Regions from separate parts of the Blastococcus sp. SYSU DS0533 genome, predicted to be linked through region 1. Evidence: riboswitches for the same ligand, from Rfam matches in the RefSeq annotation. Region 1 holds a riboswitch; the other holds the start of a gene.
The links. A riboswitch is a leader RNA that binds a small molecule or an ion and turns the genes downstream of it on or off. The one in region 1 is predicted to bind thiamine pyrophosphate.
Positions count from the first base shown of each region.

Region 2: linked by a shared signal. The riboswitch ahead of thiM (hydroxyethylthiazole kinase) and the one ahead of ACI79W_RS13320 (ECF transporter S component) in region 1 are both predicted to bind thiamine pyrophosphate.

Region 1 is NZ_JBJGZZ010000010.1:66,179-72,943, forward strand. Features, by position in the region: gene ACI79W_RS13305 (SDR family NAD(P)-dependent oxidoreductase) at 1-59, opposite strand, end outside; gene ACI79W_RS13310 (Mut7-C RNAse domain-containing protein) at 167-886, shown strand; gene ACI79W_RS13315 (Nramp family divalent metal transporter) at 982-2,274, shown strand; TPP riboswitch at 2,341-2,444, shown strand; gene ACI79W_RS13320 (ECF transporter S component) at 2,442-3,068, shown strand; gene ACI79W_RS13325 (ABC transporter ATP-binding protein) at 3,077-4,543, shown strand; gene ACI79W_RS13330 (energy-coupling factor transporter transmembrane component T family protein) at 4,540-5,301, shown strand; gene ACI79W_RS13335 (ATP-binding protein) at 5,408-5,830, shown strand; gene ACI79W_RS13340 (SpoIIE family protein phosphatase) at 5,868-6,765, opposite strand, start outside.
Region 2 is NZ_JBJGZZ010000019.1:37,463-44,227, reverse strand. Features, by position in the region: gene ACI79W_RS17955 (DUF3152 domain-containing protein) at 1-1,012, opposite strand, end outside; gene ACI79W_RS17950 (helicase) at 1,233-2,978, shown strand; gene ACI79W_RS17945 (hypothetical protein) at 3,120-3,680, shown strand; partial or broken gene ACI79W_RS17940 (DUF3291 domain-containing protein) at 3,874-4,104, opposite strand; TPP riboswitch at 4,332-4,425, shown strand; gene thiM (hydroxyethylthiazole kinase) at 4,419-5,225, shown strand; gene thiE (thiamine phosphate synthase) at 5,225-5,887, shown strand; gene thiD (bifunctional hydroxymethylpyrimidine kinase/phosphomethylpyrimidine kinase) at 5,884-6,696, shown strand; gene ACI79W_RS17920 (TenA family protein) at 6,693-6,765, shown strand, end outside.

The DNA.
Region 1 (6,765 bases):
CCGATGCCGCTGGACGCACCGGTGACGAGGGCGAGCGGGCGGGGCGTTGCGTCGGACACGGGACCTCCAGCGTGGGACGGCGGGACCGCCTCTCCGTGCCCAGGAAGACCCCGGTGCACTCCTGCCGCGCGTGTCGGCGGCCGTCGCCCCGGGGTAGCCCGCCACCGTGGACGTGCGCGTGCGGCCGGCCCCGGAGCTGCGCTGGCTGCTCGGCCCCCGCTACCGGGCGGCCGGCGAGCGGCCGCTGCGCTTCGACCCCGGGGCGACGGCGGGGCACCTCGTGCAGGCCGCCGGGATCCCGCTGACCGAGGTCGGGGCCATCCGGGTGGACGGCGCACCCGCGCCGGCCGGTGCCCGCCTCCGCCCCGGCGCGGTGCTCGAGGTCGGACCGGCGCCGCGGCCGGTCGCCGTCCCTCCGGGCGGCTTCCTGCTCGACGTCGGGCTGGGCGCCCTCGCCCGGCGGCTCCGGCTGCTCGGGACGGATGCCGCCTGGTCCAACGACGCCGACGACCCGGCGCTGGTCGCCCGCGCGGCCGCGGAGGACCGGGTGCTGCTCACGCAGGACCGGGGCCTGCTCATGCGCCGCGCGCTGCCGCACGGCGCGCTCGTGCGGGGTGCCCGGCCCGAAGAGCAGCTGGACGACGTGCTGGACCGGTTCGCCGTGCCGCTGGCGCCGCTCACCCGCTGCACCGCCTGCGGCGCCGCTCTCGACCCGGTGCCGAAGGAGGCGGTCGCCGACCTGCTGGAACCGGGCACGCGCCGCAGCTACAAGGCGTTCTCCCGCTGCGCCGCCTGCGGGCGGGTGTACTGGCGGGGCGCCCACGGCGCGCGCATCGACGCGCTGGTCGAGCGGGCCCGGCGCGCCGGCCGGGGCAGGAAAGCCTGACCTTGGCCCCGGAGGGCCACCGGTCGGCCCCGGCGTGACACGCGGGGCGGGCAGAGCAGGAGCGACCGCCCACCCGGACACCCTGCGAGGCCGCCGTGTACCTGTCGAAGACCGAGGCCGCCGTCCTGCCGACGACGCTCCGCGCCCCCGCGCACCGCCCGCCGGGGACCGGGCCGGGACGTCGCCGGCTGTGGTCGATGCTCGGCCCGGCCTTCGTCGCCGCCGTCGCCTACGTCGACCCCGGGAACTTCGCGACCAACTTCTCCGGCGGCGCCGCGTTCGGCTACACCCTGCTCTGGGTCATCGTCGCGGCCAACCTCATGGCGATGCTCATCCAGTCGCTGACGGCGAAGCTCGGCCTCGCCACCGGCCGCGACCTGGCCACGCTGTGCCGGGAGAACCTGCCCCGGCCGGTCACCCGGGGGCTGTGGCTGCAGGCCGAGGCGGTCGCCATCGCCACCGACCTCGCCGAGATCGTCGGTGGGGCGGTGGCGCTCCACCTGCTGTTCGGGGTCCCGCTGCCGATCGGTGGCGTCATCACCGCCGTCGTCGCCTTCATCCTGCTGGCCGCCCAGTCCAGGGGGTACCGGCCGTTCGAGCGGGTCATCGCCGGCCTGCTGCTGGTCATCGGGATCGGCTTCGGCTACACCCTGCTCGGCGCCGGCGTCGACCCGGGCGGGCTCGCCGGCGGCATGGTGCCCTCCTTCGACGGCGCCGAGAGCATCGTGCTGGCGACCGGGATCCTGGGGGCCACGGTGATGCCCCACGTGATCTACGTGCACTCCGCGCTGACCCCGGGCCGCTACGGCGACGCCGTCACCGCCGGCCGCACCCGGGAGGGCCGGGGCCGGCTGCTGCGGGCCCAGCGCATCGACATCGTCGTGGCGATGGGGCTGGCCGGTCTGGTGAACGCCGCGATGCTGGTCATCGCCGCCCAGCTGTTCACCAGCGGCAGCGGCGTGGACAGCCTCGAGGGCGTGCACGCCGGGCTCGGTGACCAGCTCGGCACCGGCGCCGCGCTCGCCTTCGCCCTCGCGCTGCTGGCCTCGGGCTTCGCCTCCTCGTCGGTGGGCACGCACGCCGGGCAGGTCGTGATGGCCGGGTTCCTCAAGCGGCACATCCCGGTGCTCGCCCGCCGGCTGATCACCGTGGCCCCGGCCCTGGCCGTGCTCGTGCTGGGCGGGGACCCGACGACCGCGCTGGTCTGGTCGCAGGTCGTGCTCTCGTTCGGCATCCCGTTCGCCCTTGTGCCGCTGCTGTGGCTCACCAGCCGCCGCGACCTGATGGGGAGCTGGGTGAACCGCCGGACCACCACCGTGGTGGGCAGCGTCATCGCCGCCCTGATCGTCGGGCTCAACGCCCACCTGCTCCTCGGCCTCGTCCTCTGACGGCGGTCAGGGCGCAGAACGCAGGACGGAGAGGTGGTCTACGCTCGGCGGGCACAACTGAACGCACATCAACAGCAGGGGAGCGCTTCGGCGCTGAGAGTGCGGGACACCGCAGACCCTCGAACCTGATCCGGGTCATGCCGGCGCAGGGAGTCTGGAGGAAAGACATGGCCGAACCGGCCGTCCGCCCGTCGTCCGCCGCGACCACCGGGGAACAGCCCCGCACCGTCCGCTGGCGCACCGTCGACATCGTCGTCACCGCCGTCCTGGGTGTCGCCTTCGGCGTCGTGTTCTGGGCGTGGAACCTCGTCTTCGGCGTGCTCGCCGAGCCGCTGGACTTCTTCCCGCCGCTGTCGGCGGTGCTCAACGGCGTCTACCTGATGCCGGGGGTCGTCGCCGGGCTGCTGGTGCGCAAGCCCGGCGCCGCGGTCTTCGCCTCGACGCTCGCCGCGGCGGTGAGCCTGCTCATGGGCTCGCCCTACGGCGGGATCATCGTCGTCTACGGCCTGGTGCAGGGCCTGGGTGGCGAGCTCGGCTTCCTGCTCACCCGCTACCGCAGCTTCGGGTGGGGCACCGCCCTGCTGGCCGGCGTCACCGCCGGGCTGTCGACGGCGGTCCTCGACAACTCGCTGTACTACAGCGAGCTGGGCTTCCTGACCTACCAGGTGCCCTACACCGTCTTCACGGTGCTCTCCAGCGTGCTGCTGGCCGGGGTCGTCGGCCTGCTGCTGGTGCGCGCGCTGGCCCGCACCGGGGCGCTGGGCGCCTTCGCCGCCGGCCGCGAGCGCGTCTGACCCCGCGGGTGCCCAGGCGCAGCACCCGGGACGCCCTGCCGCTGTCACCTCCCGGGAGCGGGGGCGGAGCGGCCGGGTCGCCCGGGCCGGCCCGGGTCGTCGCCCGCGGGCTGGGGGTCCGGCACGCCTCCCGGCGGGCCTGGGCGCTCACCGGCGTCGACCTCGTCGTCGAGCCCGGGGAGCGGCTGTTGCTGACCGGTGCCTCCGGAGCGGGCAAGTCCACGCTGCTGGCCGCGCTGGCCGGGATCCTCGACGACGAGGGCACCGAGGTCACCGGTGAGCTGACCGTCGGCGGTCTGCACCCTCGCGCCACCCGCGACCGGCTGGGTCTGCTGGCGCAGGACCCCGACAGCCAGCTGGTCATGACCCGCGCCGGTGACGACGTCGCCTTCGGCCTGGAGAACGCCGGCCTGCCGCCGGAGGAGATCTGGCCGCGGGTCGACGGGGCGCTGGCCGCCGTCGGCTTTCGGTACGGCCGCGACCGGGCGACCCACGCGCTCTCCGGCGGGGAGAAGCAGCGGCTCGTGCTGGCCGGCGCGCTGGCCCGGCGGCCCGGCCTGCTCCTGCTCGACGAGCCCACCGCCCAGCTGGACCCCGACGGCGCGGCCCTGGTCCGCGACGCCGTCGCCCGCGCCACCGCGGACCGCTCGGCCACCGTGCTCGTCGTCGACCACGACGCCGCGCCCTGGCTGCCGCTGGTCGACCGGGTGGTCGAGCTGGTCCCCGGTGGCCTCGTCGCCCACGGCCCCGGCTGGCGGCCCCTCCCCCGGACGGCAGGGCTGCGACTGCCCCCCGCGGCGGACGGACCGGTCCTGCTCGCCGCCGAGGCGGCCGGCTTCGCGTACCGGGGCACCGCCCGTCCGGCGCTGCCGCCCACGGACCTGCAGCTGCACGCCGGCCGGGTCACCGCCGTCACCGGGCCCAACGGCAGCGGGAAGTCCACGCTCGCGCTGCTGCTGGCCGGCCTGCGGGGTCCCACCACCGGGCGGGTGGCCGCCGCCGCCGAGCTCGCCGCGGGCACGCGCCGGGGCGAGCCGGCGCCGCACCGCTGGCGCGCCGCCGAGCTGGTCAGCCGGATCGGCACGGTGTTCCAGCACCCGGAGCAGCAGTTCCTGACCGGTCGGCTGCGCGACGAACTGGCCCTGGGGCCGTTGCGCTCCGGGGAGCACGCCGAGGCGGCCCGGCGCACCGCGGAGGATCTCCTGGAGCGGCTCGGGCTGGCCGCGTTCGCCGACGCCAACCCCTACACCCTGTCCGGCGGGCAGCAGCGCCGGCTGTCCGTGGCCACCGCGCTGGCGACCGCACCCCGGGTGCTGGTGCTCGACGAGCCCACCTTCGGCCAGGACGCCGGCACCTGGCGAGAGGTGGTGACGCTCCTGGCGGAGCAGCGGGCCCGGGGCTGCGCGGTCGCGGCGGTCACCCACGACGCCGACCTCCTGGCCGCGCTCGCCGACGATCGGGTGGCGCTGCGGTGACGGCCTCGCTCGCGCTGGGGCCGGCCCCGGGCACCGCGCTGTCCCGCATCAACCCGGTGGCCCAGCTGACCGCGATGGCCGTCGTCACCCTCGTGCTGCTCACCAGCCTCGACGTGGTCACGCCGGCGGTCGTCGTGCTGTTCGAGCTCGCGCTGTTCCCCGCGGCCGGCCTCACCTCCCCCTACGCCGTGTGGGTGCGCACCTGGCCGATGCTGTTCGGCGCCGCCAGCGTGGGCCTGGTCAACGTCTGGCTGGCCGAGGAGGCCTCCCTGGTCACCGGTGCCGGGCTGGCGCTGCGCGTGGTGGGCCTGGCCCTGCCGGGGGTGCTGCTGGTCGCCAGCACCGACCCGGTGCGCCTCGCCGACGCCCTCACCCTGCACTGGCGGCTCTCGCCGCGGTTCGCCTTCGGTGCGCTCGCCGCACTCCGGCTGGCGCCGCTGCTGGTGGCCGAGTTCGAGGCCCTCCGCCTGGCCCGGCGCACGCGGGGCGTCGAGGCCGGCCGCAACCCCGTGGCGCGGGTGCGGCTGCTGGCCGGCATCGGCTTCGCGCTGCTGGTGGGGGCGGTCCGCCGCGGCTCCCGCCTGGCGACGGCGATGGACGCCCGCGGCTTCGACTCCGGCGCCCCCCGCAGCAACGCACGCGGCTCCACTCTGCACCGGCGCGACGCCTGGTTCGTCGCCGCCGCCCTCGCGGTGTGCGCGCTGGCGGTGACGGCGAGCGTGCAGACGGGCCACTGGTCCCCGGTGTTCGTCGGCTGACCGGGTGTGAGGTGCGCGACATCAGGTTTAGCGGCCGCCGCTCCGGCCGATAGCGAACGGTCAGGCCTCGTGCACCGGGGGGCCGGGAACCGAGGAGAGCAGCGGCGTGACGAGGCAGGCGGCCGGCACGATCTGGCCGTCGGCGTACCCACCCGCCGCCGAGCAGGTCCTCGTCTGGCACCTGCGGGACGTCGCCGAGCTGCCCGGGGTGCGGGCCGAGGTCCGTTCCCGCCTCGCCGGACCCGGCGCCGGGGACCTCCTGGACCGGCTGGTGCTGGCCCTGGACGAGATGGCGTCCAATGCCCTGCGCCACGGGGGCGGGGAGGTCCGGGCGGCGCTGCGCACGACCGGTGACGCCTACCTGCTCGAGGTGACCGACCAGGCCGCCGGGAGCCCGCCGACGCCGGCGGTCGGCCGGGACCCGAGCCTCGGCGGGCTCGGGCTGTACCTGATCGCCGAGCTGGCCGCCGACCACGGCTGGTACGCCGAGGCCGGCGCCAAGCACGTCTGGGCGCTGCTCCGCCGCTGATCGCCGCGGTCGGTCCTGCGGGTGGGGACCGAGCGGGTCAGTCCTGCGGGTGCAGCCGGAGCGCCACGAGGGCGACGTCGTCCTGGAGGCCCTCGGGGCGGAGCCGCTCCAGCAGCCCGTCGCACAGCTCGGGGAGCGGCCGGTCGGCCAGCTCGGCCAACGCCGCCCGCAGCCGGGCGGTGCCCTCGTCGAGCGAGAGGTCGCGCCCCTCGACCAGGCCGTCGGTGTAGAGCAGCAGGGTGCTGCCCCGCGGCACCGCCACCACCGTCTCGGTGCGCCGCGTGGCCGGCTCGACCCCCAGCATGAGCTCGGCCCGCTCGCCGGCCAGCTCCTCGATCCGGCCGTCCGGCCGCAGCACCAGCGGCGGGGGGTGGCCGGCGTTGGACCAGCGCAGCCGGGTCACGCCCGCGGCCCGCTCCTCGTCGCGCTGCTCGACGCGCACCACCGCGGCGGTGGCCAGCGTCCCCACCCCCAGGCCCCCGATGGCGAGGTCGAGGTCGGTGAGCACCCCGGCCGGGCCGATGTCGCGGTACGCGATGCCGCGGAGCATCCCGCGCAGCTGGCCCATGGCCGCCGCCGCCGCGGTGTCGTGCCCGACGACGTCGCCGATGACCAGCACCGTGGCGCCCGAGGGCTGCAGGAAGGCGTCGTACCAGTCACCGCCGACCTCCGCGACCGCCATCGCCGGGTGGTAGCGCACCACGATCTCGGAGTGGTCCGGCTGCGGCGGCTCCGTGAGCAGGCTTCGCTGCAACCCCTCGGCCAGCCGGCGCTGCTGCTCGTAGAGCCGGGCGTTGTCCAGCGCCAGCGCGACCCGGCCGGCGACCTCGCGCACCGTCGCCACGTCCTCCTGGTCGGGCAGCGGCCGGTCGGCGGACCGGTAGACGCTCAGCGCACCGAGCGTCCGGCCGCGCGCCGACAGCGCCAGCGTGATC
Region 2 (6,765 bases), on a different contig from region 1:
AGCGGCCCACACCGTCCGGGGAGCCGCGTTCCCCGGTGATCGGGTAGCCCAGCGGCCCGAGCTCGTAGGCCAGCGACCCGTAGTGCCCGCGGATCGCCCCGTAGATCTCGTGCGCACCCGTCGCCGGGGTGAAGTAGATCGTCCCCGGCCGCGCGAAGTTCTGGTAGCGCCCCACCCCGTCGGGGGACCCGCGCTCCCCCGTCGTCGGGTAGCCCAGCGGCCCGAGCTCGTAGGCCAGCGACCCGTAGTGCCCGCGGATCGCCCCGTAGATCTCGTGCGCACCCGTCGCCGGGCTGGAGTAGATCGTCGCCGGTCGGGCGAAGTTCTGGTACGCCCCGACGCCGTCCGGGGAACGCTGCTCCCAATCCACCGGCACGCCGAGGATCCCGCCTTCCTGACCGAGCGCGCGGTACCGCTGCTCGATCGCCGCCCAGGCGACGGTGACGCCCATGCGGGAACCCGCCTGCTCCCGCTCGGCGATGACCGGCCAGACGTTGGCGCGGCAGCCCTGCAGCGAGATCGACTGCTGCTGCATCACCCAGGCGGTGCGGCCCGCGGTGGGGCAGTCGGTGTGCGGGATCCCGATCCAGTGCCCGACCTCGTGCAGGATCACGTAGCGCTGGTAGAGGGCCAGGTCGTGCGGCCACGACGCCGTGCCGAACCGCCAGCGCTCGTCGTTGATGTAGACCGAGCGCCCCACCCGGCAGCTCCACTGGGCGCTGCACCCGGGCGAGGCCGCCGCGATCACCGACGGCGAGGCCAGGACGAGGTCGAAGTCGCTGCCCGAGCCCACCTGCTGGAACGCCAGGGTCCCACCGAGGCTCCAGCCGCGCGGATCGGAGAGCGCATCGCGCGCGACGTCGGTGAAGTACCCGAGGTCGCCGGCGACCGCGCCCCGGGTGGAGACCGTGTAGGTCACCGTCCGTTCCGCGGCGGAAGCGCCGGCGGGCTGCAGGACCACCGCCGCCACGGCGACGAGGGCGGCGACGAGGAGGCGCAGGGCTCGGGTCATGAGGTCCTCCGGCGCGGGCAGCACTGCCCGTTCGTGACGTCCGTGCCAGCGGACGGCGAGGGCCGATCCAGCGCCGGCTGCTGTCGCCGACCGGTCTACCGCACCGGAGCCCCCGGGTGGGATGTCGACCGCGTGACGATCCGCCGTCGGCACGCCCGCCTCCTGCCCGGCGCCGTCGTCCCCGGCCTCTACCGTGCCGGGGGTCGACGAGAGGATGCAGATGCCAGGACGACGCCGGAGCGCGGCCAGCAGCACGCGCACCCGCCGGACGACGGCGGCGACGACGCGCAAGGCGACCGCGCGGAAGGCGACCGCGCGCAGGCCGGCACCGCGCAAGCCCGCACCGGGGCTGCCGACCGCCGGGCCGGGGGAGCGGGTGTGGGTGCTCGCCGTGCCCTTCCGCGCCCCCGCGCCCGGCGCCGTCTGGCATCCCGGGCTGCAGGCGCACGTGTGGGTGGGTGCGGAACTGCCGCCCGAGCTCGCGCCCTACGACCCGCCCGCGTACAGCCTCGAGCGCTTCCTGGAGGACGAGCTCAACGAGACCCCGCGCCCGCTGCCGGTGACCCCCGCGCTGGTGCCGCGCGCCCAGCAGGAGGAGGGTGCCGCGGTCGTCGCCGCGCACGCCGCCGCAGGGGGCCGGGTCTTCCTGCTCGGTGACGACCCCGGGGTGGGCAAGACCGGGACGGCGATCCTGGCGGTGCACGAGATCGCCGCGCAGCGGCCGGTCCGCACCGTGCTGGTCATCGCCGACCGCCCGGCCGCGATCACCATCCCGCACTGGGCCCGCTCGATCGCCGGCTTCGGCGACGGCGGGCTGCGCTGGTGCGTCACCACCTGGGACCGGCTGGGCAAGGTGGCGAAGCTGCGTTTCGACGTCGTCGTCGCCGACGAGGCGCACATGGTGCGGCACACGACGACGCAGCGGTGGAAGCACTGGAAGGCCGTCTCCGGCGCCGCGCGGGTCAAGCAGACCCCGTACGTGCTGGCCGCCACCGCGACCCCGGCGCACACGCCGCTGGAGCTCCCGTACCTCGCGCCCGAGTTCGCCGCCCGGCACGGCGAGTCGTTCAGGGACTGGGTCGACCTCCCGAAGGCGCTCGAGCGGCACACGTTCCACGTGGAACGTGGGCGCTACGGCTGGCAGTGGACCGAGGAGGCCGACGAGCGCCGGGCCGACCTGGCGCGCCTGCAGTCCTGGCTGGCCGACGCCGACCCGCCCGCCACGCTGCACCGCCCGGCGCCCTGGGGACCGGTGACGGTGACCGGCACACCGGTGCTGCTCACCCCCGCCGAGCGGGCGCAGTACCAGGCCGAGTGGTCGGAGTTCCGGGCCGAGATGCAGCTGGCGCGGCGCGGCCGGCAGACCGCCCGGGGCCGGGCAGCGCTGCTCCGGTTCCGTCAGAAAGCCGGGCTGATCCGGGTGCAGGCGACGGTCGACTGGGTCAAGGCCCAGGTCGAGGCCGAGCGGCAGGTGGCCGTCTCCGTCGAGTTCGTGGAGACCGCGGCCGATCCGATCCGGCAGGCCCTGCTGGACGCCGGCATCCCGGTGGCCTCCATCTACGGCCGCGACAGGTTCGACGTCGAGGCCGAGCGGCTGCGCTTCCAGCGCGGGGAGGCCGCGGTCTGCGTCTTCACCGTCACCGCCTCGATCAGCCTGCACGCCGGCGAGCTGCTGCCCGGCGGGTCCACGGCGTCCGAGACCCCGCGCGTGGGGCTGTTCCACCAGCCGCGGTTCTCCGGCATCCAGGCCCGGCAGGTCACCGGGCGCACCCACCGCGACGGGCGTTCCTCGCCGTGGCGGGTGGCCTTCGCCGCCGACACGGTGGAGGAGCAGGTGGCCCGGGTGATGGTGGAGCGCCTGGCGGTCAGCGGCTCCACGGCAGGGGCGGACACCTCCGCGCTGCAGGAGATCGCCGAGCTGCTCGACGCCGACTGGCTGCCCGCAGCCGCGCTCACCGAGGGCTGAGCGCGGCAGCAGGTGCCTGCCGGCTGGCAGAACGCGCTCTCGGCCGGACGCGATGGCCGGCCCGCCGCCCGTCCGGGGACCTGGCGGGGCGGCCTCGGCAGCCGAGGCTGGCGGCGGGGTCGGTGCGGCGGAGGGAGTCACGTGCACATCGCGGACGAGGACGGTCCACGCCGAGAGTGGATGCCGGCGGCGCGGCAGCGGTCCGCCCGGGTCGCTCGCCGCGGCGCTGCAGCCGTGACTGCCCTGACCGTGGCGGTGACCGCCGCCGTGGTCGTCCTGACGACGACCGGGTGCGGTGCCGGGACGCCGGAAGGCGGGGCGCGCCCCGGAGGCTCGCCGGAGGCCAGAGCCGGTGGGACCGATCGGATCTGCCCGGCCGTCGACCACGGCCGCACGCTCATCGTGCAGTTGGCGGATGACTGGTCCGCGGCCGAGGGGCACACCGTGGAGGTCCGATGCGAGGAGCCCTGCGGTCTCGTGCAACGGGACGATGACGAGCTGACCCGCGAGGTGTCGGGTGCGCTGGTCGGCTCGACCGCGAGGTTGCCGGTGATGGCGATGCCGGGGTCCGTGGTGGTGAGGGTGCTCGGGCCGCAGGGCCCGGAGGCTGCGGTCGCGGAATCCCTGTCCTGGAGCCGCGTGGGGGGCACCGAGGAATGCGGCGGGCCGATGGAGGCTGTGGTCGTCGTCCCCGCAGGCTGACCCCCGGACCGGCCGCTGCTGGGCTGGCGACTTCCCACTCCAGCTCCTCTGCGGCCGCGACCAGCGACGGGTGGCACAGCCCGGCGGAGGTGAGCAGCAACCTCACGCGGGGCAGACCCAGGCGTCCGTCGACGGCGCCACGGCCCCTCGAGCGGCGGGAAGTGGCTGCGGAAGGTGAACGCTCCGGGGTGGGGCCGTGGGCCCGCAGGTGGCGGACCCGCGCCTCGGCGTCCTCGGTGGTGGGCAAGGTGCCGGCCGGGACCCACCAGAGCGCCGTGGTGGCCTCCGCGGCGCGGTGGAGCCACTCGCGGCGCCGCCGCATGACCTGCAGGTGCCGGCCACCGAACACGTAAGCGGCCAGCGACTCGACGTCGCGCCAGACGGTGAGGTTCCGATCACGCCGTGGCTGCCGGCGGCGTCCCAGCCGAAGGCCTGGACCGAGGTGGCGTTGCCGTCCTCGGCGTTGACCTCGTCGAGCGCGGCCATGAAGTCGGCCGGCACCGGGCTCTCCAGCGGCGCGAGCAGCCGGGAGACGTTGACCTGCGCGAGGTGGTGGGCCGCGCGCCGGAACCTAGGCGATCGGCACCCGCCCGGGTCAGCGTGCTCGCACCGCGCGGGACACCGGTCGCCGGCTGCGCTAGGTTCGCTCCCGTACGTGGCACGGGGTGTCCCGCCCGGGACTGAGATCACACCCGCCGAACCTGCTCCAGTTCGCACTGGCGAAGGGATGTCACCGGCATGTCCGATGCTGTGGAAGTCGTCGACCTGCGCGCGGCCCGCACGGCGCTGCGCGAGCACGCCCCGCTCGTCCACTGCCTGACCAACACGGTCGTGCAGACGCTGACCGCCAACGCCCTGCTCGCGGTCGGCGCCGCGCCGGCGATGGTCGACGCGCCCCAGGAGGCCGGGGACTTCGCCGCCGTCGCCTCCGCCGTCCTGGTGAACGTGGGGACGGTCCACGCGCGCACCGCCGAGGCGATGCGGCTGGCCGCCCGGTCGGCTGCGGCTGCGGGCACCCCGTGGGTGCTCGACCCGGTCGCCGTCGGCGGCCTCGCCTACCGGACGGCGCTGGCCGGCGAGCTGGTGACGCTCGGCCCCGCCGTCGTCCGCGGCAACCCCTCGGAGATCATGGCGCTGAGCGGGGTGGGCTCGGGTGGCCGCGGGGTGGACAGCACCGCGGGCGCCGACGACGCCGCCTCCGCCGCCGCGGCACTCGCCGGGCGCACCGGTGGCGTGGTGGCCGTCAGCGGCGAGGTGGACCTGATCACCGACGGCAGGCGGACCGTCCGGGTCGGCGGCGGCTCACCGCTGCTGACCCGCACCACGGGCGCCGGGTGCGCGCTCGGGGCGCTGGTCGCCGCCTACGTCGCCGCAACCGGTGATCCGCTGGCCGGAGCAGTCGCCGCTCACGCGCACGTCGCCCTCGCCGCGGAGCGGGCCGCCTCGACCGCCACCGGCCCCGGCACCTTCGCGGCGGCGTGGCTCGACGCCCTCGATGTCGTCGGCCCCGAGGACCTCGCCGCGGCGGACGTGCGGAGCGCGTGATGCGCCCGTCGTTCGACCCGACGCTCTACCTGGTCACCGACACGGAGCTCTGCCGGCCGCGACCGGTGGCCGACGTCGTGCGCGCCGCGGTCGCCGGTGGCGTCACCGCCGTCCAGGTGCGCGACAAGCAGGCCTCGCGCCGGGAGCTGCTGGCGCTGACCCGCTCGGTGCAGGCGGCGCTCGCCGACCGGCCGGACGTGGCGGTGGTGGTGAACGACGCGCTGGACGTCGCGCTGCTGGCCGGCGCCTCGGGTGTGCACGTCGGGCAGGAGGACCTGCCGGTGACCGAGGTGCGGGTCGCGCTCGGGCCCGACCGGCTGGTCGGGCTCTCCGTCGAGAGCACGGAGGACCTCGCGGCCGCGCTCCGCCTCCCGCCGGGCACGGTCGACCTCGTCGGCCTGAGCCCGGTCTGGGCGACGCCGACCAAGCCCGAGGCGGGCCCGGGGCTGGGCCTCACCACCGTCCGGGAGCTGGCCGCGACCGCGCGGGCCGCGGGGCTGGTCGCCGTGGCGATCGGCGGCATCGACGCCGCCCGGGCAGCCGACGCGGCGGCCACGGGCGTGGACGGCGTCTGCGTGGTGTCGGCGATCTGCACGGCGGCCGACCCGCGGGCCGCGGCGGCGGCGCTGCGCGCGGAGCTGACCCCGGTGGGTGCGCGATGACGCCCACCGCGCTCACCGTGGCCGGCAGCGACCCCAGCGGAGGGGCGGGCGTCCAGGCGGACCTGAAGACCTTCAGCGCACTCGGCGCGTACGGGACGGCGGTGCTGACCGCGCTCACCGCGCAGAACACCCGCGGCGTCACCGGCGTCCACCCGGTCCCTGCGGAGTTCGTCACCCAGCAGCTGCACACGCTCCTCGACGACGTCGACGTGCACGCCACCAAGCTCGGGATGCTGGGCAGCGCGGACGTCGTCCGGGCGGTCGCCGCCGCGCTGGCCGAACGGCGCCCCGACCCGGTCGTCTGCGACCCGGTGATGGTGGCGACCAGCGGCCACCGGCTGATCGACGACGACGCGGTCGCCGCCGTCCGCACCGAGCTGCTGCCGCTGGCCGACCTCGTCACCCCCAACGTGCCCGAGGCCGCCGCCCTGCTGGGCACCGCACCGGCGGCCGACGTCGCCGCGCTGCACGAGCAGGCGGCGGCGCTGCTGGCCCTCGGGCCCCGGGCGGTGCTGCTGAAAGGCGGCCACCTGGGCGGCCCCGAGAGCGTCGACGTCCTCGCCACCACCGCCGGCACCACCGAGAGCCGGCGGCCCCGCATCGACACGACGGCGACGCACGGCACCGGGTGCACGCTCTCCTCGGCGCTGGCCGCGCTGGCCGCCCACGCCGGTGGGACACCCGACTGGGCGGACCTGGTGGAGCCCGCCCGCGACTACCTGCAGCGGGCGCTCGCCGCGGGCGCCGGGCTGCGGATCGGCGCCGGCCACGGTCCGGTGCACCACTTCGCCGGGATCTGGCCCGCGTGACCGGGTTCTGCGACCGGGCCTGGGCGGCGACGGCCGAGCTCCGCCGGGCGATCGACGGCCTGCCCTTCC